Regions from separate parts of the Pseudomonas cistanchae genome, predicted to be linked through region 1. Evidence: predicted binding sites of a transcription regulator. Region 1 holds the regulator's gene; each other region holds the start of a gene.
The links. The regulator sigma-54, encoded in region 1, starts transcription at its own class of promoters, with help from an activator protein. The targets are predictions, from matches to a motif close to ANTGGCATNNANNTTGCTNT.

Region 1 (5,242 bases):
CTCGGCTAGATCCGGCAGCAAGCCCGCTGGCAGGTTGTCGATGCAATAGAAACCGTTGTCCTCAAGTACATCGAGGGCGGTGCTTTTGCCTGAGCCGGAGCGACCGCTGACGATGATAAGGCGCATGGTTAGGCTCGATTGAGTTGGCTTTGTATATCCACCACGACCTGATACAAGGCCTGGCTGTCGGGCGCTTCGCGCAAGCGTTCGCGCACGTCGCTGCGATCAAGCATGCTGGCGATCTGTCGCAGCAACTCGAGGTGCTCATCGGTGGCGGCCTCGGGAACCAGCAGCACAAACAGCAAATCCACCGGGGCGCCGTCGATCGCGTCAAAATCTACCGCTGCGTCCAGGCGCAGAACAGCGCTGATGGGCGCCGTGCAACCAGGCAGCCGGCAGTGCGGGATGGCGATGCCATTGCCGAACCCGGTCGAGCCGAGTTTTTCGCGGGCAATCAGGCTTTCGAAGATGTCTTGGCCATCAAGGTCGGGCAGCTCGCGCGCCACGAGGTTGGCAATCTGTTCGAGAACACGTTTTTTGCTGCCGCCCGGCACGCTCACGAGAGAGCGGCCGGGGGTCAGGATATTTTCAAGTCGAATCATAGGAGATAGGCGATGTCAGCGGGCCATTGCACCCTGCTGACGGTCGAGCTGCTTTTCCTTGTGCTTGATGAGTTGTCGGTCGAGTTTGTCAGCCAGTAGATCAATGGCCGCGTACATGTCGTCATGTTCAGCATTAGCGACGATTTCGCCGCCTGCAATGTGTAGGGTCGCTTCGATTTTCTGCTTGAGCTTCTCGACCTCCATGATGACTTGCACATTGGTGATTTTGTCGAAGTGGCGCTCCAATCGAGTGAGTTTTTCGTCGATATAGTCGCGCAGGGCGTCGGTCACATCCAGCTGGTGTCCACTGATGTTGACTTGCATACCACTTTCTCCTTGTTGCCGTGTGTAAGAGACAGGCTAACAGCCTGCCACTGGAACACTGGGACGAGAAAGACTCTGGTCAGGCATCCGGCGTTGCAGATCAGCCAGTCGATACCGTGGAGTTGCCAGTAACGCAAAACTGAATACGGAATATCCAGCATGTGTCAGTCTTCCGCGTCGAGCCACCTTACATCAGTCGCTTGCGTTCACTGGAGGGCGCTATACCGAGGGATTCACGGTATTTCGCAACAGTGCGGCGAGCTACTTGAATGCCTTGTGCTTCCAGTAAACCAGCGATCTTGCTGTCACTCAACGGCTTTTTTGCATTTTCCGCGGCGACCAATTTTTTGATGATTGCGCGGATCGCGGTGGACGAGCATTCACCGCCCTCGGAGGTGCTGACGTGGCTGGAGAAGAAGTACTTCAGCTCGTAGATGCCACGTGGGGTGTGCATGAACTTCTGGGTGGTTACCCGGGAAATGGTCGACTCGTGCATGCCCACCGCTTCGGCGATATCGTGCAGCACCAGTGGCTTCATTGCTTCGTCGCCATAATCGAGAAAGCCGCGCTGATGCTCGACGATCTGGGTGGCGACCTTCATCAGGGTCTCGTTGCGGCTCTGCAGGCTCTTGATGAACCAGCGGGCTTCCTGCAGCTGGTTACGCATGAAGGTGTTGTCGGCGCTGGAGTCAGCACGCTTCACGAACCCGGCGTACTGCGCATTGACGCGTAGGCGTGGCATGGCTTCCTGGTTCAGCTCCACCAGCCAGCGATCGTTGTGCTTGCGCACGATGACGTCAGGCACCACATACTCGGGCTCGCTTGACTCGATCTGCGAGCCGGGACGTGGGTTGAGGCTCTGAATCAGTTCGATAACCTGGCGCAGCTCGTCTTCCTTGAGCTTCATTCGCCGCATCAGCTGGCTGTAATCGCGGTTGCCGAGCAAGTCCAGATAGTCGCTTGCCAGGCGCTGCGCTTCGCTCAGCCAGGGCGTTTTGAGCGAAAGTTGGCGTAACTGCAGCAGCAGGCATTCACTGAGGTCGCGGGCGGCTACGCCGGCCGGCTCGAACTGTTGAATGCGGTGCAGCACAGCTTGCACTTCGTCCAGCTCGATGTCCAGCTCAGGGTCGAAGGCTTCGACGACCTCATCAAGCGTCTCCTCCAGGTAGCCCTGATCGTTGATGCAGTCGATTAGCGTCACTGCGATCAAGCGGTCCTTGTCGGACATGGGTGCCAGGTTGAGTTGCCAGAGCAAATGGCTTTGCAGGCTCTCGCCCGCGGAGGTACGGGTGGTGAAGTCCCAGTCGTCATCATCGCTGCTGCTCGGCAGGCTGCTGGCGCTGGTTTGATAGACGTCTTCCCAGGCGGTGTCGACTGGAAGCTCGTTGGGAATGCGTTCGTTCCAGTCGCCTTCTTCCAGGTTGTCCACGGTTTGTGTGGTTTCCTGGTAGCTGGTTTCCTGATAGAGGGTTTCCTGCGGCTGTTCGGCTGGTGCCAAATTGCTTTCGGCACCATCGGCCATGGGGTCCGAATTGTCGAAGTCGTCGCCTTCTTCCTGGCGTTCGAGCATCGGGTTCGACTCCAACGCTTCCTGAATCTCTTGCTGCAGATCCAGGGTCGACAGTTGAAGTAGGCGGATGGCCTGTTGCAGCTGCGGGGTCATCGTCAGCTGCTGGCCCATTCTCAGGACTAGCGATGGTTTCATTGCAGACCTTAATTTACCGGCGTCTGTGCGCAATCCACTACAGCGGCGCCGTGGCGCCTCAAGGAAGCAAATTATATGCCTGACCCTAAGGCATTTGCCTAGCGCTAGCTGTGATTCGGCTAAGAAAAGCGCCCGTCACAGGCGGAATTCATGCCCCAGGTAAACTTCCTTGACCGTTTGGTTGGCCAGGATGGCCTCGGCATTGCCTTCTGCGATCAACTGGCCGTCGTTCACAATATAGGCGGTTTCGCAGATATCCAGGGTCTCACGGACGTTGTGGTCGGTGATCAACACGCCGATGCCCTTCGCCTTGAGGTGATGGATGATCTGCTTGATGTCGCCCACGGAGATAGGATCGACGCCAGCGAAGGGTTCATCCAGCAGGATGAACTTGGGTGCGGTCGCTAGGGCGCGCGCAATTTCCACGCGGCGGCGCTCACCACCGGACAGGCTCATGCCGAGGTTGTCGCGGATATGGCTGATATGGAATTCCTGCAGCAAGCCTTCGAGCTCTTTGCGACGTTCCGCGCCGTTCAGCTCCTTGCGCGTTTCGAGAATCGCCATGATGTTGTCGGCCACGCTGAGCTTGCGAAAAATCGAAGCCTCCTGCGGCAGATAGCCGATTCCGGCACGGGCACGGCCATGCATCGGCTTGTGGCTGACATCCAGGTCGTCGATCAGCACGCGACCCTGATCGGCCTGTACCAGGCCGACGATCATGTAGAAGCAGGTGGTTTTGCCCGCACCGTTGGGCCCGAGCAGGCCAACGATCTGCCCGCTGTCGATGCTTAGGCTCACATCACGAACGACCTGACGGCCCTTGTAGCTTTTAGCCAGGTGCTGGGCTTTCAAAGTGGCCATTGTTACTGCGCCTGCTGTTCGGCGGGTTTGTTTTTCGGCTGGATCACCATGTCGATCCGTGGCCGTGGCGTGGTCAGGTTGGTGCCTGTCGCTCGCCCGGCATTGACGATCTGGCGCTGGGTGTCGTAGACGATCTTCTCGCCTTCGAAGGTGTTGCCTTCCTGGATTACCTTGGCCTGGTCAATCAACACGATGCGCTCATTGGCCGCGAAATATTGGATGGTCAGGCCATAGGCTTTGACGATCTGCTTGTCGGCGGAGGGCTTCTGCTCGTAATAGGCCGGTTTGCCGACCGAGGTGAATACCTCGATATCACCCTGGGCATCCTGGGTGATGGTTACGGTGTCGCCCGTGATCTTGAGGGTGCCTTGGGTGATGACGACATCACCGCGGTAGACGGCAACGCCCTGCTTGTCATCGAGTTCCGCGCTATCGGCCTGAACTCGGATCGGCTGCTCGCGATCGGTCGGAAGTGCCCAGGCGGTAACGCTTCCGAGCGCGACGCCTAAGCTAAGCAGAATAGGGAGGGTTTTAACGAGCCTCATGCTGGCCTCTTACGTTGGACAGCAGGAGCATCCTGCCGTCATTTAAGTACGCTTTCATTCCTTGCGCCGTGGTCACCCCATTGGCGGCGTCGATTCTAACGGCTTGCTTGGTCTGCGCATATTCCTTCTCGGGAAATACCGTCAGGCGGCTGGTGGTGAGGATCGTCGGCCGGCCTTTGGCATCGGTGCGCTCCACCCGGACCTTATCGATCAGTTCGACCTCGGTGCCCTTGGGCGCTACTTCGCCGTGTTCGCTGCGAATTTTCCAGGGCAGTTCGGTGCCACGATACAGGTGCATGTTCGGGCTGGTCAGCAAGGTGACATCGCTGGCTTTGACGTGCTCCAGTTTGGAGGCGGTCATCTGGTGGTGGAGTTTGCCGTCTTCCTGGTACTGCACCGTGCGCGCATTGATCACGTAGAAATCGATGGGGTTGTCCACGCCGGCCTTGACCGGCTTGTCGGCGAAACTGTCCGGGCTGATATTCCAGTAACCCACTGCGGCCAGTAGCGCCGCGGCAATCAGAAAGCACAGCGGAGTTAAAAATTTACGCAGCATAAGAGGGCTCTATAGATAAGCGGCTTGGGCGGCATCTAGGTTGCCCTGCGCGCGCATGATCATTTCACAAAATTCACGCGCCGCACCTTCGCCACCGCGCGCCACGGTTACTGCATGGGCGTGCTGACGTACGAAGCCGTCTGCGCTGGCGACCGCTACCCCCAGGCCTACGCGGCGGATCACTGGCAGGTCCGGCAGGTCGTCGCCCAGATAGGCAACCTGCTCGTAGCTTAGGCCCAGTTCGCCGAGAAGTTCATCAAGCACGACCAGTTTGTCTTCGCGGCCCTGGTAAAGGTGATGGATACCCAGGTTCTGCGCGCGGCGTTCGACCACCGGGGTTTTGCGGCCGCTGATGATCGCGGTGCGAACGCCCGAAGCGATCAGCATCTTGATGCCATGGCCGTCAAGGGTGTTGAAGGTTTTGAACTCGCTGCCATCGACCAGGAAGTACAGCTTGCCGTCGGTAAGCACGCCATCCACATCGAAAATCGCCAGCTTGATCGCCTTGGCGCGCTGCAGCAGGTCCGGGTTGGTCAGGTCAGTACTCATTACATCACTCCGGCGCGTAGCAAATCATGCATGTTGAGCGCGCCAACCGGCTGCAGGTCATCGTCGACCACCACCAGCGAACTGATTTTGTGGTCTTCCA
Region 2 (5,242 bases), 510 kb from region 1:
GGCGGATATTAACTAAATGCGAATTCGGCCAGGCGGCGCACCAGCGCGGTGGCTCTTACGCCGCCTGTGGGTCGGGAGGGCGATGGCGGATACTGCCGCCATTCAACCCGGGCGTCTTATGTCGGACGATAAACGCGCACATTGGCATACCCCTCGCTGAGCAAATGGTGGGCATGCAGACGACTCATGACGCCTTTGTCGCAATACAGCAGGTATTGGCGGGTGGCATCCAACTCTTTGAAGCGGCTGTTCAGGGCATAGAACGGCAACGCTTGCACCTCGACGCCGGGCAGCTGCAGGGGCTCCTCCTCGGCGCTGTCGGGGTGACGGATATCGATCACCACATGGCTGGCGAGCGCCTCGCTGAGCTCTTCGACCTTGACGTCCTTGCCCAGTTCGTCGATCACCTTGTCGATTGGCAGCAAGGTCGCCCGCTCCAACGCGCGCTCAAGGATGGCCATGTCGAACTGGCGCTCCTCATGCTCAATTCGGTCCTTCTTGGCCTTGGTGGTCGGGTTGACCGAAATCACCCCGCAGTATTCCGGCATGTGCTTGGCGAATTCCGCAGTGCCGATCTGGGTGGCCGTATTGATGATGTCCTGCTTGTGGCTGGCGATCAGCGGGCGTAGCACCAGCATATCGGTGGCCGAGTCGATCACCGACAGGTTCGGCAAGGTCTGGCTCGACACCTGGGAAATCGCCTCGCCGGTCACCAGGGCATTGATCTGCAATTGCTCGGCCATACGCGTCGAGGCGCGCAGCATCATGCGCTTGAGGATCACGCCCATCTGGCTGTTGTCGACCTTGCCGAGAATCTCGCCGAGCACTTCCTCGAACGGCACACTGATAAACAATACGCGCTGGGAACTGCCGAACTTCTGCCAGAGGTAATGCGCCACTTCCATCACCCCCAGCTCATGGGCGCGGCCGCCTAGATTAAAGAAGCAGAAGTGGGTGACCAGGCCGCGGCGCATCATCTGATAGGCGGCAACCGTGGAATCGAAGCCGCCGGACATCAACACCAGGGTCTGCTCTAGCGAGCCGAGTGGATAACCGCCCAGGCCTTCGTGCTGATGATGAATGACGAACAGGCGCTGGTCGCGGATTTCCATGCGCACCACAACGTCCGGGTCTTTCAGCGAGATGCCGGCCGCGCCGCACTGCTGGCGCAGCTGGCTGCCGACATAGCGTTCGATATCCATGGAACTGAAGCTGTGTTTGCCGGCACGCTTGCAGCGTACGGCGAAGATCTTGCCGGGCAATTGATCGGCGAAATGCAGCTTGCACTTCTCCAGCACGTCATCGAAATCGCCCAGCGGGTATTCATCGACCTGAAGGAAATGGGTGATGCCTGGCGTGCAGCTGAGGCGCTCGATCATCGCCTGGAGGGTTTTCGCTTCGCTGACCTGGGTTTCGACCTCAAGGTTGTCCCACACGCCGCTGACCTGCAGCTGCGGATCGAACTCACGCAAAACCGAACGAACGTTCTTCGCCAGCTGCCGGATAAAGTGCTTACGCACCGGCCGACTTTTGATGGTGATTTCCGGGAAGACTTTAACGATCAGTTTCATGAAAACAGGGGGCGCCAGGACAGCCAAAAAACAGGGGCGCGGATTATAGCGGAAATTGCTCAAGCTTTGATCAAAAATACTCAACCACAGAACGAGAGACCCATTTTGGTGCGCAAGGAAAATATCTCGACCCAATATGGTGCAAATATTTATTGCTGACCCATAGCAGGCCCGCGCCAGCCCTGCGCTGCAGCCAGCTTCCCCATTGCGGGGCACTGGCATGCAATTTGCTCTCTTGTGAGGCAGGTTGCCCTGGAGGACTATGCCGCCGGGCTGCACCGCATTATTGAGGGCTCACCATTCGAGCCTCATCCACCTGGAGGACAGCATGTCGAAGTCGATTCAATTGATCAAAGAACACGACGTGAAGTGGGTTGACCTGCGCTTCACTGATACCAAGGGCAAACAGCATCACGTGACCATGCCGGCCCGTGACGCTCTGGACGAAGACTTCTTCGAACACGGCAAGATGTTCGACGGCTCCTCCATTCATGGCTGGAAAGGCATCGAAGCCTCCGACATGATCCTGATGCCGGTTGACGATACCGCCGTGCTGGACCCGTTCACCGAAGAGCCGACCCTGATTCTGGTCTGCAACATCATCGAGCCAAGCACCATGCAGGGCTACGACCGCGACCCGCGCTCCATCGCGGCCCGCGCTGAGGAATTCCTCAAGTCGACCGGCATTGGCGACACCGTATTCGTGGGCCCGGAGCCTGAGTTCTTCATCTTCGACGAAGTGAAGTTCAAATCCGACATCTCTGGTTCGATGTTCAAGATCTACTCCGAGCAAGGCTCCTGGATGTCTGATCAGGACGTCGAGGGCGGCAACAAGGGCCATCGTCCGGGCGTCAAAGGTGGCTACTTCCCGGTTCCGCCATTCGACCATGATCATGAAATCCGTACTGCCATGTGTAACGCCATGGAAGACATGGGCCTGGTTATCGAAGTGCATCACCACGAAGTGGCGACTGCTGGCCAGAACGAAATCGGTGTGAAGTTCAACACCCTGGTTGCCAAGGCTGACGAAGTTCAGACCCTGAAGTATTGCGTGCACAACGTGGCCGATGCCTACGGCAAAACCGCGACCTTTATGCCGAAGCCGCTGTACGGCGACAACGGTTCGGGCATGCACGTGCACATGTCCATCTCCAAAGATGGCAAGAACACCTTCGCTGGCGAAGGCTATGCCGGCCTGTCGGATACCGCCCTGTACTTCATCGGCGGCATCATCAAGCACGGCAAGGCACTGAACGGCTTCACCAACCCGTCGACCAACTCCTACAAGCGTCTGGTCCCAGGTTTCGAAGCGCCAGTGATGCTGGCCTACTCGGCACGCAACCGTTCGGCTTCGATCCGTATTCCGTACGTTTCCAGCCCGAAAGCCCGCCGTATCGAAGCACGCTTCCCGGATCCGGCTGCCAACCCGTACCTGGCCTTCGCAGCGCTGTTGATGGCCGGCATTGACGGCATCCAGAACAAGATCCACCCCGGCGATGCTGCCGACAAGAACCTGTACGACCTGCCGCCAGAAGAAGGCAAGCTGATCCCGCAAGTGTGCGGCAGCCTGAAAGAAGCCCTGGAAGAGCTGGACAAGGGCCGCGCGTTCCTGACCAAGGGCGGCGTGTTCTCCGACGACTTCATCGATGCTTACATCGAGCTGAAGAGCGAAGAAGAAATCAAGGTCCGTACCTTCGTACACCCACTGGAATACGAGCTGTACTACAGCGTCTAAGCCAGTAAGCAGCATAAAAGGCCACCTTCGGGTGGCCTTTTATATTGGCTATGTCGCCGCACCCTGTTGCGCTCAGGCATTGGCGCCCAGCTGCAGGACTAATTCGCAGAGTACGCAGGGCGCCTCCCAGGCCGTGCGCATCGACATGAACACCACATCAACACCAACACCGGTGCCGCCACAGACGCCTGGTGCGCACAGCGCACCCTACCGATTGCGCCCGCTGCAAGCAGTGTCATGCTTGCCCGAGGCTAACCACCTGACGCTGTCACCCCGGTTTGGTGCACCAATCCACGCAGCAACATCAGCACCCTTGCCAGAAAGGCCCGCCGGTGCAAGTCTTAACGGCACAATTCTCGGGAGATTGGCCATGCGCCTGTTACTCACCTGCCTGCTGCTGAGCCTCGCGATCCCTGCGGCGGCGCAGATCTATAAATACACCGATGCCAACGGCAACACCGTCTTCACCAACCAGCCACCGGAAGGCACCGATGCGCAAAGCGTCGAGCTGCCGCAAACCAATACTGTCGAAATGCAGGTACCCAGCCCGGCGCCGACAAGCAGCGAGGCGCCGGACGAGACGACCCCGCCTTACCAGGTACTGCGACTGACCAACATTCCCGACGACGAGGCGCTACGCGCGAACAACGGTACCTTTACCGTCGGCGTCGAAATCCAGCCGCGCCTGGCCAGCGCCCATCGTCTGCGCCTATTGCTCGACGGCAAGCCCTATGGCCAACCGAGCAATGTCACCCAGCTGCAACTGGTCAATCTCGACCGTGGCGAACACAGCCTGGCGGTCGAGGTGTTGAGCGGCGAGCGCTCGATCCAGCAAAGCGCCACCGAGACCTTCACCGTGCAGCGGGTGCACACCGGCAGCCCGGCGCTGCGTCCGCCACCCCCCAAACCCAAACCAAAACCGGCGCCCTAAATCATGCGCACTCTGCTTTTCTGCCTGCTGATCCTGAGCCTGCCTGCGGCTGCCCAGGTGTATACCTATATAGATGCCGAGGGTAATCGGGTCTTCACCGACAAGCCACAGCAGGGCGATGCCGAAACGGTGCAGCTGGCGCCCGCCAATGGTATGGGTGCGCCTGCCAGTGTGCCCGCCTACGTCGAGCCACCCACCGCTGCGCCGGCGCTTGCCTACCAGATGCTGCGCATTCTGATACCCAACCCTGATGCGACCATCCGCGACAATGCCGGCAATCTGATTGTTACCGCCAACAGCGAACCTACCCTGCATCCAGGGCATGGCTACCGTCTGCTGCTCGATGGCGCCGCAGTCGGCGAAGCCGGCCGCAGCCCGGTTTTCACCCTGGAGAACATCGACCGTGGTACCCATCAGTTGGCAGTGGAAATCGTCGATGCCCAGGGCCGCACCGTGGAACGCACGCCCAGCCAGCCGTTTCATATGCTTCGCATCTCCCTGGCGCAGAAGCGCATGGTCAAGCCCTGCAAAAAAGCTGACTACGGCGTGCGTCCGGAATGCCCGCTGAAAGACAAGCCACCGGAAAAGAAAGACATTCCCTTCGTCCCCTTCATCTAATCCAGCGCAGCGCACCAAAGCGGTGCGCTTCTTGCCCGGCATTTCTATACTCTCCCTGTTTTGGGTCGCGCTACATCGCCCAGCTGCGCAGTAAAGCAGCCAACGCTCGGCATTCCTCAGCTAAACACGCTTCTTTTCGGGGCTTTGGTTTGCTTCTTGCATTTTCCAGCTGCACTGCTGGAGCCCAAGGGTCTGCTGACATCTCTATGATCATCAACGACGCACTGCATCGCCTGCTCCTGGACAACCTGACCACAGCCACCCTGCTGCTCAATGATGGCTTGCGTCTCGAGTACATGAATCCGGCGGCAGAAATGCTGCTGGCCGTCAGCGGTCAGCGCAGCCATGGCCAATTTATCAGCGAGTTGTTCACCGAATCGGCCGAAG
Region 3 (5,242 bases), on a different contig from region 1:
CTGGCGCTGGCGAGCCTGGGCTACCAGAGCTGCGCTGCTGGCCGTGTCGGCGCCATCGCTGGCCGGTACATGCAGCGCAGTTACCTCGCGCGCCACCGTGACATGCAGGTCGATACGGTCGAGCAGCGGCCCGGAGAGTTTGCCGCGATAGCGCTGAATCTGCTCCGCGGTGCAGCGGCAGCGCCCGCTTGGGTCGGCGAGAAAGCCGCAGGGGCAGGGGTTCATCGCTGCCACCAACTGAAAGCGCGCGGGGAAGCGCACCTTGTCGCGCGCCCTGGCGATGACGATCTGGCCGCTTTCCAGCGGCTCGCGCAGAACCTCCAGCACCTTGCGATCGAACTCGGGCAGCTCGTCCAAAAACAAAACGCCCTGATGAGCCAGGGTGATTTCGCCAGGCTGCGGGCGACTGCCGCCGCCGACCAGGGCCGGGCCGGAAGCGCTGTGGTGCGGATTTCTGAACGGCCTTTGCGGCCAGGCCTCGAGCGGCGCATGGCTTGCCACCGAATGAATGGCCGCGACTTCAAGCGCTTCCTGTTCCTCCAGTGGCGGCAACAAACCGGGTAGACGGCTGGCCAACAGGGTTTTGCCGGTACCAGGTGGGCCAGTGAACAGCAGGTTGTGCGAGCCCGCCGCTGCGACCAGCAGGGCGCGCTTGGCGGCGACCTGGCCCTGTACTTCGGCAAGATCGGGGTAGGGCAGTGTCTGGCGCAACAGGCCTTTGGCCTGGTAGGGCGCGATCGGCGTATGGCCGTTGAGGTGCGCGGCCAGTTCGAGCAGATGGCCGATGGCGATGACGGTCAGCCCCGAGGCCAGGCTCGCTTCCTCGGCGTTGGCTTGAGGCACCACTAAGGTGCGTCCGGCGGCGCGAGCGGCCAGGGCCGCGGGCAACACGCCTTGCACTGGGCGCACTTCGCCTGATAGCGCCAGCTCGCCCAGGCATTCGAGGGGTTTCAGAGCAGCTGCGAGCACTTGGCCGCTGGCGGCGAGAATCCCCAGAGCGATCGCCAGGTCGAAGCGGCCGCCGTCCTTCGGCAAATCCGCCGGCGCGAGATTGAGAGTAATCCGCCGCGGCGGAAAATCGAAGGCGCAGTTGAGGATGGCGCTGCGCACGCGGTCCTTGCTTTCCTTGACCGCCGTTTCCGGCAGGCCGACCAGGGCCAGGGAAGGCAAGCCGTTGGCCAGATGGGCCTCGACGGTGACTGCGGGGGCTTCGACGCCGACTTGGGCGCGGCTGTGAACTATGGCCAGGGACATTCGATCACTCCTTGATCGTCTGCCGCACGCTGTTACTCGGCGGGCGGGGTCGACTCTGCGCTACGGGCTTCCATTTCGGCGACCTTGGCTTCCAGCGCCTCAAGGCGCGCGCGGGTGCGGGCAAGGACGGCCATCTGGCTGTCGAACTCTTCCCGGCTGACCAGATCGAGCTTGCTGAAACCGCTTTGCAGCAGGGCTTTGAATTGCGCTTCGAACTCGGCGCGCGGCAACGGTGTTTCACCGTTGAAAAGGCGCGAAGCGTGGGAGCTGAGGGCGTCGAACAGGGCTTTGGGCGGCAACATGATGAGTTTCCAGATAAAACGAGCCGCAGTGTAGCACGCAGCTTGCGGGGCACTTTGGGGCTCGCCTTGCACGGTTTTCGCGCGCAGTGCTAAGGGAGTGCGCGCCATTGTGGTGCGCACGGTCAGGTCGAATTTACTGAACACGGTCGATAAGTTCGCTTAAAACCCTGAAAAGGATCGCTTTTATGGGTCTTGGCAAGCTTTCTGCTTAGTCGCTCATGACGCAAGCACCAACGCGGTTCCGGTGCGTAGGCGAAACGGGAGCGTTTCGTCGAGAGCGGTTGGTGGGTATCGGTGTCGCCCGGTTAGGTCGGCCGATGCATTACAAAAGCCAGACACTGCGCTTAGACTTGGGCCGGGTTCGCAATTCCTGGGGCAAGTCCACCTTACACGGGAGAAGTTTCATGAAACTAGTCACTGCCATCATCAAACCGTTCAAGCTGGACGACGTCCGTGAGTCACTGTCGGAGATCGGCGTGCAGGGCATTACCGTGACTGAAGTGAAAGGCTTCGGTCGGCAAAAAGGCCACACCGAGCTGTATCGCGGTGCCGAATACGTGGTCGATTTCTTGCCAAAAGTGAAGATCGACGTGGCCATCGCTGATGATCAACTGGACCGCGTGATCGAGGCCATCACCAAGGCCGCCAACACCGGCAAGATCGGTGACGGCAAGATTTTCGTCGTCAATCTGGAACAGGCGATTCGAATCCGTACCGGTGAAACCGATACCGACGCAATCTAAGCCCAGCTAACCCCACGCCCCAGGAGTAACCCCCATGACTCTGCGAAAAATCGCAGGGCTAGGAGCCCTTTTGTCTCTCGTTCCTGGCTTTGCCATGGCCGACGAGGCAGTTTTGAACAGTGGCGACACGGCTTGGATGCTGGTTGCGACCGTGCTGGTGCTGTTTATGACCATTCCCGGCCTGGCGCTGTTCTACGCCGGTATGGTGCGTTCCAAGAACGTCCTGTCGGTGCTGATGCAGTGCTTCGCTATCACCGGTCTGACCAGCGTGCTGTGGGTGCTTTACGGTTACAGCCTGGCCTTTGACACCACCGGCATGGAACAGGGTGTGGTCAATCTCAACTCCTTCGTCGGTGGGTTCTCCAAGGCCTTTCTCAGCGGCCTGACCCTGGACAGCCTGGTGGCCGGCATTCCGGAAAGCGTGTTCATCACCTTCCAGATGACCTTCGCCATCATTACACCTGTCCTGATCGTCGGCGCCTTTGCCGAGCGCATGAAGTTTTCGGCCATGCTGATCTTCATGGCGGTCTGGTTCACCCTCGTTTACGCCCCTATCGCGCACATGGTGTGGAGCGGCGACGGGGCGCTGATGTGGGACTGGGGCGTGCTCGATTTCGCGGGCGGCACCGTGGTGCACATCAATGCCGGTATCGCCGGCCTGGTGGCCTGTCTGGTGCTGGGCAAGCGCAAGGGCTTTCCAACGACCGCCATGCCGCCGCACAACCTCGGCTACACCCTGATCGGCGCCAGCATGCTTTGGGTGGGCTGGTTCGGCTTCAACGCAGGTTCTGCGCTGGCCGCCAACGGCAGCGCCGGCATGGCCATGCTGGTCACCCAGATTGCCACTGCCACGGCGGCACTGAGCTGGATGTTCGCCGAGTGGATCACCCACCGCAAACCAAGCGTGCTGGGCATTGTCTCGGGCGCTGTGGCAGGCCTGGTGGCGATCACTCCGGCGTCTGGTACGGCGGGCCCGATGGGCGCGCTGGCGATTGGTCTGGCGAGTGGGGCGATCTGCTTCTTCTGCGCCACCAGCCTGAAACGCAAGCTGGGTTATGACGATTCCCTTGACGTGTTCGGCGTGCACGCCGTGGGCGGCATTGTCGGCGCCATTCTCACCGGGGCATTCGCCGCACCGGCCTTGGGTGGCTTCGGCACGGTGGAAGACATTCCGGCGCAGCTGTGGATCCAGTTCGAAGGGGTGGCCTTCACCGCGGTGTACACCGCAGTGGTGACCTTCGTGATTCTGAAAGTGATCGATCTAGTAATGGGCCTGCGCGTCAGCGAAGAGGAAGAGACCATCGGTCTCGATCTCGCCCTGCACAACGAGCGTGGCTACAACCTGTAAGCACACGGAGAGCGTCCGGCGCCAACCCGGACGCCTTAACCGAATAGCGCCAAAAAGCGCAACGGCAAGAGGTGAACCATGGACAACACAGCATTGACGGCACTGCAGTACGGTTTTGATACCTTCTATTTTTTGGTTTGCGGCGCCCTGGTCATGTGGATGGCAGCGGGTTTTGCCATGCTCGAATCGGGTCTGGTGCGAGCCAAGAACACCACCGAGATTCTCACCAAAAACATCGCCCTCTATGCGGTGGCGAGCATCATGTACCTGGTGATCGGCTACCACATCATGTACTCCAGCCCAGAGGGCGGCATCCTGCCGAGCCTGGGTTTCCTGCTCGGTGAAGAGAACAGCGTCGAATCGGTACTCGCCGGCGGCGACGATGCACCCTATTACTCGGCCCGTTCGGACTTCTTCTTCCAGGTGGTGTTCGCCGCGACCTGTATGTCGATCGTTTCCGGTGCGGTGGCCGAGCGCATGAAGCTGTGGGCGTTCCTGGCTTTCGCCGTGGTCATGACTGGTTTCATCTACCCGATCCAGGGCTTCTGGAAATGGGGTTCGGGCTTCCTTAACGAAGCGGGCTTCCTCGACTTCGCCGGTTCCGGCGTGGTGCACATGGCCGGTGCTTCTGCGGCCCTGGCGGGTGTACTGCTGCTCGGTGCGCGCAAAGGCAAATACGGTGCTAATGGGCAGGTCAACGCCATTCCGGGCGCCAACCTGCCGATGGCGGCGCTGGGTACCTTCATCCTGTGGATGGGCTGGTTCGGTTTCAACGGTGGCTCGCAGTTGAAGATGAGCACCATCGAAGACGCCAACGCCGTCGCCAACGTATTCGTCAACACCAACATGTCGGCTGCCGGTGGCCTGATCGCCGCGCTGATCGTGGCGCGCATCCTGTTCGGCAAGGCTGACCTGACCATGGCTCTCAACGGCGCCCTGGCTGGCCTGGTGGCAATCACCGCCGAGCCACTGACCCCGACCGCCCTGCAGGCAACCCTGATCGGCGGTGTCGGCGGCGTGCTGGTGGTGTTCTCGATTCTCGGCCTGGACAAGCTGAAGCTCGACGATCCGGTCGGTGCCATCTCCGTTCACGGTGTGGTCGGTATCTGGGGCCTCCTGGCGGTCTGCCTGACCAATAGCGACGCCACCATTGGCGCACAGCTGCTGGGTATCGGCGCGATCTTCGCCTGGGTCTTTGTGGCCAGCCTGATCGTCTGGTCCATCATCAAGCTGGTGATTGGCCTGCGCGTAACCGAAGAAGAAGAATACGAAGGCGTGGATATCGCCGAATGCGGCATGGAAGCCTATCCGGAGTTCACCAAGAACTGATTTACCGGAGTTTCGACGAGGGCGCCTTATGGCGCCCTTTGTTTTTTCTGGCAGCACGCTAGAATGCGCGCCGTTGAGCATGATTTCATTGTTGGATGCTCGCTCCGCCGGTGCAGGGATCCACAGGCGGTTTGGCCAGGCAAGGGCATTTGAATTTTTTCCGGCGGCGAACGAAACATTTCGCAGCTGGGCTATAACTAACCTGCTTTTCGCAAGTGATGAGGCTGAACATGAGCGACGAAGAACTGGAACACGATGAGCTGGAA
Region 4 (5,242 bases), on a different contig from region 1:
GGCCGCTGACGCCTGGGTGCATATCGACGGGGCCTTCGGTTTGTGGGCCCGCGCTTCCTCCTCCGCGCACCTGGCCGCAGGCGTCGAGTTGGCGGACAGCTGGACCACCGACGGGCACAAGTGGCTGAACACGCCTTACGATGGCGCCATGGCCATTTGCCGGGATGCCACCGCGCTGGCCGGAGCGATGAACAGTGATGCGGTTTACGCCACCGCGTCCAGGGACGCGCAGAAGAACCTCAACCTGGAATTTTCCCGCCGCGCCCGCGGGATTCCTATCTGGGCCGCGTTATCTACCCTGGGTCGCGACGGCTTACGCGAGATGATCGACCGGCATATCCGCCAGGCCGGCCATCTCGCGGCACGGCTGCGTGAAGCGGGTTTTCAGGTACTCAACCGCGCAGTGCTGAACCAGGTGCTGGTACGTGCCGACAGCGATGAACAAACTCTGGCGATCCGCCTCGCCGCGCAGAACTCCGGTCAGGTGTGGTTCGGCCCTACAGTCTGGCAGGATCGGCCGGCGTTTCGCCTGAGCATTTCGTCCTGGCGTACGACGGACGCCGATATCGAGCGCCTGATCGAGCTGCTGATCGAACTGAAGCGCCAAACAACCCGTTAAAAACCCGGCGCGCCGCTCTCGACAAGCCCCTCGCGCTGGGCTTATCTTCGCCGCTGGCCACCGCAGTGGCCAACGTCGCTCGGACGGTTCCGGGCGCTTACGTATCCGAGGAAAGCATGGCTGACCAAGCTTCGCGCCGCTTTGCGCGCATCGATCGACTCCCCCCCTATGTGTTCAACATCACCGCCGAACTGAAGATGGCCGCGCGACGCCGCGGCGAAGACATCATCGACTTCAGCATGGGCAACCCGGATGGCGCCACGCCGCCGCATATCGTCGAGAAGCTGGTGCAAGTCGCCCAGCGCGAAGACACCCACGGCTATTCCACCTCCCGCGGCATCCCGCGTCTGCGCCGCGCCATTTCGCGCTGGTACAAGGACCGCTACGAGGTCGAGATCGACCCGGAAAGCGAAGCCATCGTCACCATCGGTTCCAAGGAAGGCCTGGCGCACCTGATGCTGGCGACCCTTGACCATGGCGACACCGTGCTGGTGCCCAACCCCAGCTACCCGATTCATATCTATGGCGCGGTGATCGCCGGCGCTCAGGTGCGTTCGGTGCCGCTGATTCCTGGCGTCGACTTCTTCGCCGAGCTGGAGCGGGCGATTCGCGAGTCGATCCCTAAGCCGAAGATGATGATTCTCGGTTTCCCCTCAAACCCCACTGCGCAGTGCGTGGAGCTGGACTTCTTCGAGCGTGTGGTAGCGCTGGCCAAGCAATACGACGTGCTGGTGATTCACGACCTGGCCTACGCCGACATCGTCTACGACGGCTGGAAAGCCCCGTCGATCATGCAGGTACCGGGCGCCAAGGACATTGCCGTGGAGTTCTTCACCCTGTCGAAGAGCTACAACATGGCCGGCTGGCGCATCGGCTTCATGGTCGGCAACAAGGAGCTGGTCAGCGCCCTGGCGCGGATCAAGAGCTACCACGATTACGGCACCTTCACCCCGCTGCAGGTGGCGGCAATTGCCGCGCTCGAAGGGGACCAGCAATGCGTGCGCGATATCGCCGAGCAATACCGCCAGCGCCGCAATCTGCTGGTCAAGGGCCTGCACGAGCTGGGCTGGATGGTCGAAAACCCCAAAGCCTCGATGTATGTCTGGGCGAAGATTCCCGAGCACTATGCCCAACTCGGCTCGCTGGAATTCGCCAAGAAGCTGCTGCTGGAGGCCAAGGTCTGCGTGTCCCCCGGTATTGGTTTCGGTGACTATGGCGACGACCACGTACGCTTTGCATTGATCGAAAACCAGGACCGCATCCGTCAGGCACTCCGCGGGATCAAGACCATGTTCCGCGCTGACGGTTTGGTCAAAGCGCCCGCACCGAGCAAGCCGCGCAAGGCAAGCGACGACTGACAGGCCCAACAGTTACCGACGCGGCGCCACCGCGTCGGTAAGCGCTAATGACTCAGCCCGAATAATCCAGCACCGTCCATACCTGGCTGAGGCCATCGCCGATCACGCAACCCGCATCGTCAAGGTGCTGATTGTTATGCAGCGACATCAACGTGGTTGCCCCATCGGCAGCATCCACTCGCTCGGTCAGCCACTGCACCCGGCCACAATTGGGGGTTTCAATCACGTAGCTTGCGGCTATGGCCGAATGCTCGCTGGCCAATTTGATCACATCGACCACCGTGCCCCGCTCCTCGACGCGCTTGCCGTCGGACACCAGTACCGCCCACGCCTGGCTGTTTTCGATTACCAGAAAGGTGCCATTGGCTTTCGGTTGTTCGATTGCCGGTTGACTGCAGCCACTCAGCAACGCCACTAGCACAACTGTCATCAGTATCTGTTGCATTGGTATCGCTCCTGTATGCGCAAAAGCAAACGTGATTCGAAAGCTTTGGAAAAGGCCAATGGCGATACTATTATCGAATACTGTTTATTTGTACAGTGTTTTTCGATTACCCTTATCCCATGCCAATTCACTGGCCGCACCGATTGGCGCGGCCGTTGATCCACACCGGAAAAAAGGGGATAGACGATGCTGGACGTACTGCAGTTGAAACACTCGGTGAACCGCATGTCCGTGGAAAAGGTCCGCGTTACCGTCGAAGAGCTGTACCTGGAAGGCATAGTCACCGAAGCCAAGACGCCCTTCTCGCGGGTTCATTTCAATACCTGCTTTGCCGAGATAGAGGCGCTGTTACAGCGTGCCGGTTATCACAAGCAGCTGGATGTGGTCGGCTATCAGGGGCTGGCATACGCCATGTTCGATCCAACGCGCTGGGATGCGGTTCAGGTACTGCGCTGGCTCAAGGACTTCGTCGAGGAAGCCCAGGCAAGGCCGGCGTACTGATCACCCCTTCGCCCGTCGCAGTTCGTCTGCGCTATCACCTCGACCCAAAAGCGCACAGCCAGCGCCAAGGGTGCACAGCAATGGCTCAGCAATAGAGCCATTGCGCGTGACAGGGCCGATCACCATGCACGCCTCGCCGCGATCAATGCCCGCGTCGCTATCCCGTTAACCCGCTGATCCAGCTGGATATTCCTCTGCTGCCGCGCTCGTGGCGCGTTCATTGGCAGTGTGGAAAACCAGCCGCGGCGCTGTTGCCACAGAAAAATGGCAAGGCCCTTGCAATCACCTGATCAAGATTCCTGCGCAGCCCACCAACGGCGGTGAGCCGCGGATCACGGACAACGGCGTCCGTCAGACCTCCTGCAAAGGTGGCTCTGGCGTGCGCCGTTTTTTATTTCAGCCGTGCCATACGGCGAAAAAAGGACAGCCTTTTATGACTGATCGTGATTCGACAAACCCGAGCCTGCACAGCCGCCGTCATTTCCTGAAAACCTCGATTGCCGTCGCCGGCACTGTCGGCGGTGTCGCCGCCCTTGGCCTCAGTGCGCCCGCCTCGCTGCGCAGCGTGGCCTGGGCAGCCGGTTCCGACGCTCCGGAAAAAGCTGCATTGAAGATCGGCTTTATCCCTTTGACCGATTGCGCCTCGGTGGTGGTTGCCGCTACCCAGGGCTTTGGCGAGAAATATGGCCTGACCATCACCCCGAGCAAGGAAGCTTCATGGGCCGGCGTGCGTGACAAACTGAATACCGGTGAGCTAGATGCCGCCCACGTGCTGTACGGCATGATGTACGGCGCGCAGTTGGGTATCGCCGGGCCGCAGAAGGATATGGCCGTACTGATGGGCCTGAACCAGAACGGCCAGGCCATCACCCTCTCCAAGCAGCTCAAGGAAGCCGGCGTCACCAACGGTGCGCAACTGGCCGAGCATGTGAAAAAAGGCGGCAACCCGCTGACCTTCGCCCAGACCTTCCCCACCGGCACCCACGCCATGTGGCTGTATTACTGGCTGGCGAGCCTGGGCATCAACCCGATGAGCGATGTGAAAACCATCGTCGTGCCGCCACCGCAAATGGTCGCCAACATGCGCGTTGGCAATATGGACGGTTTCTGCGTCGGCGAGCCCTGGGGCGCGCGGGCGATTGCCGACAAGATCGGCTTCACCGCCGTGACCAGCCAGCAGATCTGGCCCGATCACCCGGAAAAAGTGCTCGGCACCACTCGCGCCTTTATCGAGCAATACCCCAACGCGGCCCGCGCGCTGATCATGGCCGTGCTGGAAGCCAGCCAGTTTATCGAAGCCAGCGAGGAAAACCGCAAAAGCACGGCCAAGCTGATTTCCGGCAAGGCCTACGTCAATGCGCCGGTCAAGGTGATCGAGCCGCGCTTCCTCAGCCAATACGAGGACGGCCTGGGCAACAGCTGGAAGGACGACCACGCCATGGCCTTCTGCAAGAACGGCACGGTGAACTTCCCATATCACTCCGACGGCATGTGGTTTATGACCCAGTTCAAGCGGTGGGGCCTGATCAAGGAAGACCCGAACTACGCCGCCGTCGCCGCCGGGGTCAACCAGGTTGCGCTGTACAAGGAAGCCGCCAGTGCGCTGAACATCCCCGTGCCGGCCAGCTCGTTGCGCAGCAGCACGCTGATCGACGGCAACGTCTGGAATGGCTCCGACCCGGCTGCCTACGCCAACTCCTTTGCGATTAAAGCCTGATTGGGAGGTTCGTGATGAACGCACCACTGAAAACCCCATTGCCGTTGTCTGCGCCGATCAGTAAAGCGCCACGCCTGGTTCTGCCAGGCGTGGCGGCGCTGACCAGCCTGCTCAAGGCGGTTGTGCCGCCATTGCTTGGCATCGTGCTGTTTATCGGCGTGTGGGCGCTGATTGCGACCAAGAGCGAGGGCCTGCCTGGCCCGGTCAGTACCTGGGCGGCGGCGCTGGAGCTGTTTGCCAACCCGTTCTATGACAACGGCCCGAATGACATGGGCATTGGCTGGAACATCCTGCATTCGCTGGGCCGCGTCGGTATCGGCTTTGGTTTGGCGGCGCTGGTGGGTATTCCGCTGGGCTTTGCCATCGGCCGCTTCGCCTTTTTGGCCGGCATGCTCTCGCCGATCATCAGCCTGCTGCGTCCAGTGTCGCCGCTGGCCTGGCTGCCCATCGGCCTGCTGGTGTTCGAAGCCGCTGGCCCTGCCTCGATCTGGGTGATCTTTATCAGCTCGATCTGGCCGATCATCCTCAACACCGCCGCCGGCGTGGCCAGCGTGCCGCAGGATTACCTGAACGTGGCGCGGGTGCTCAAGCTGTCAGAGTTC

Region 2: glnA (glutamate--ammonia ligase) is a predicted target of sigma-54. The motif match lies at 1,786-1,805, and genes of this name have one in related genera.
Region 3: glnK (P-II family nitrogen regulator) is a predicted target of sigma-54. The motif match lies at 1,748-1,767, and genes of this name have one in related genera.
Region 4: ACX0MV_RS08375 (CmpA/NrtA family ABC transporter substrate-binding protein) is a predicted target of sigma-54. The motif match lies at 3,187-3,206, and genes of this name have one in related genera.

The regions. Positions count from the first base shown of each region.
Region 1 is NZ_JBTLWN010000001.1:1,097,254-1,102,495, forward strand. It holds gene rapZ (RNase adapter RapZ) at 1-126, opposite strand, end outside; gene ptsN (PTS IIA-like nitrogen regulatory protein PtsN) at 129-602, opposite strand; gene hpf (ribosome hibernation-promoting factor, HPF/YfiA family) at 618-926, opposite strand; gene ACX0MV_RS04995 (RNA polymerase factor sigma-54) at 1,114-2,631, opposite strand; gene lptB (LPS export ABC transporter ATP-binding protein) at 2,767-3,492, opposite strand; gene lptA (lipopolysaccharide transport periplasmic protein LptA) at 3,495-4,037, opposite strand; gene lptC (LPS export ABC transporter periplasmic protein LptC) at 4,024-4,593, opposite strand; gene ACX0MV_RS05015 (KdsC family phosphatase) at 4,603-5,142, opposite strand; gene ACX0MV_RS05020 (KpsF/GutQ family sugar-phosphate isomerase) at 5,142-5,242, opposite strand, start outside.
Region 2 is NZ_JBTLWN010000001.1:588,774-594,015, reverse strand. It holds gene thiI (tRNA uracil 4-sulfurtransferase ThiI) at 117-1,571, opposite strand; gene glnA (glutamate--ammonia ligase) at 1,900-3,306, shown strand; gene ACX0MV_RS02735 (DUF4124 domain-containing protein) at 3,677-4,237, shown strand; gene ACX0MV_RS02730 (DUF4124 domain-containing protein) at 4,241-4,855, shown strand; gene glnL (nitrogen regulation protein NR(II)) at 5,062-5,242, shown strand, end outside.
Region 3 is NZ_JBTLWN010000006.1:48,723-53,964, forward strand. It holds gene ACX0MV_RS16540 (YifB family Mg chelatase-like AAA ATPase) at 1-1,254, opposite strand, end outside; gene ACX0MV_RS16545 (accessory factor UbiK family protein) at 1,287-1,556, opposite strand; gene glnK (P-II family nitrogen regulator) at 1,961-2,299, shown strand; gene ACX0MV_RS16555 (ammonium transporter) at 2,334-3,647, shown strand; gene ACX0MV_RS16560 (ammonium transporter) at 3,726-4,976, shown strand; gene sutA (transcriptional regulator SutA) at 5,207-5,242, shown strand, end outside.
Region 4 is NZ_JBTLWN010000002.1:318,584-323,825, forward strand. It holds gene ACX0MV_RS08355 (pyridoxal phosphate-dependent decarboxylase family protein) at 1-619, shown strand, start outside; gene alaC (alanine transaminase) at 736-1,977, shown strand; gene ACX0MV_RS08365 (hypothetical protein) at 2,030-2,422, opposite strand; gene ACX0MV_RS08370 (transcriptional regulator) at 2,609-2,923, shown strand; gene ACX0MV_RS08375 (CmpA/NrtA family ABC transporter substrate-binding protein) at 3,357-4,640, shown strand; gene ntrB (nitrate ABC transporter permease) at 4,655-5,242, shown strand, end outside.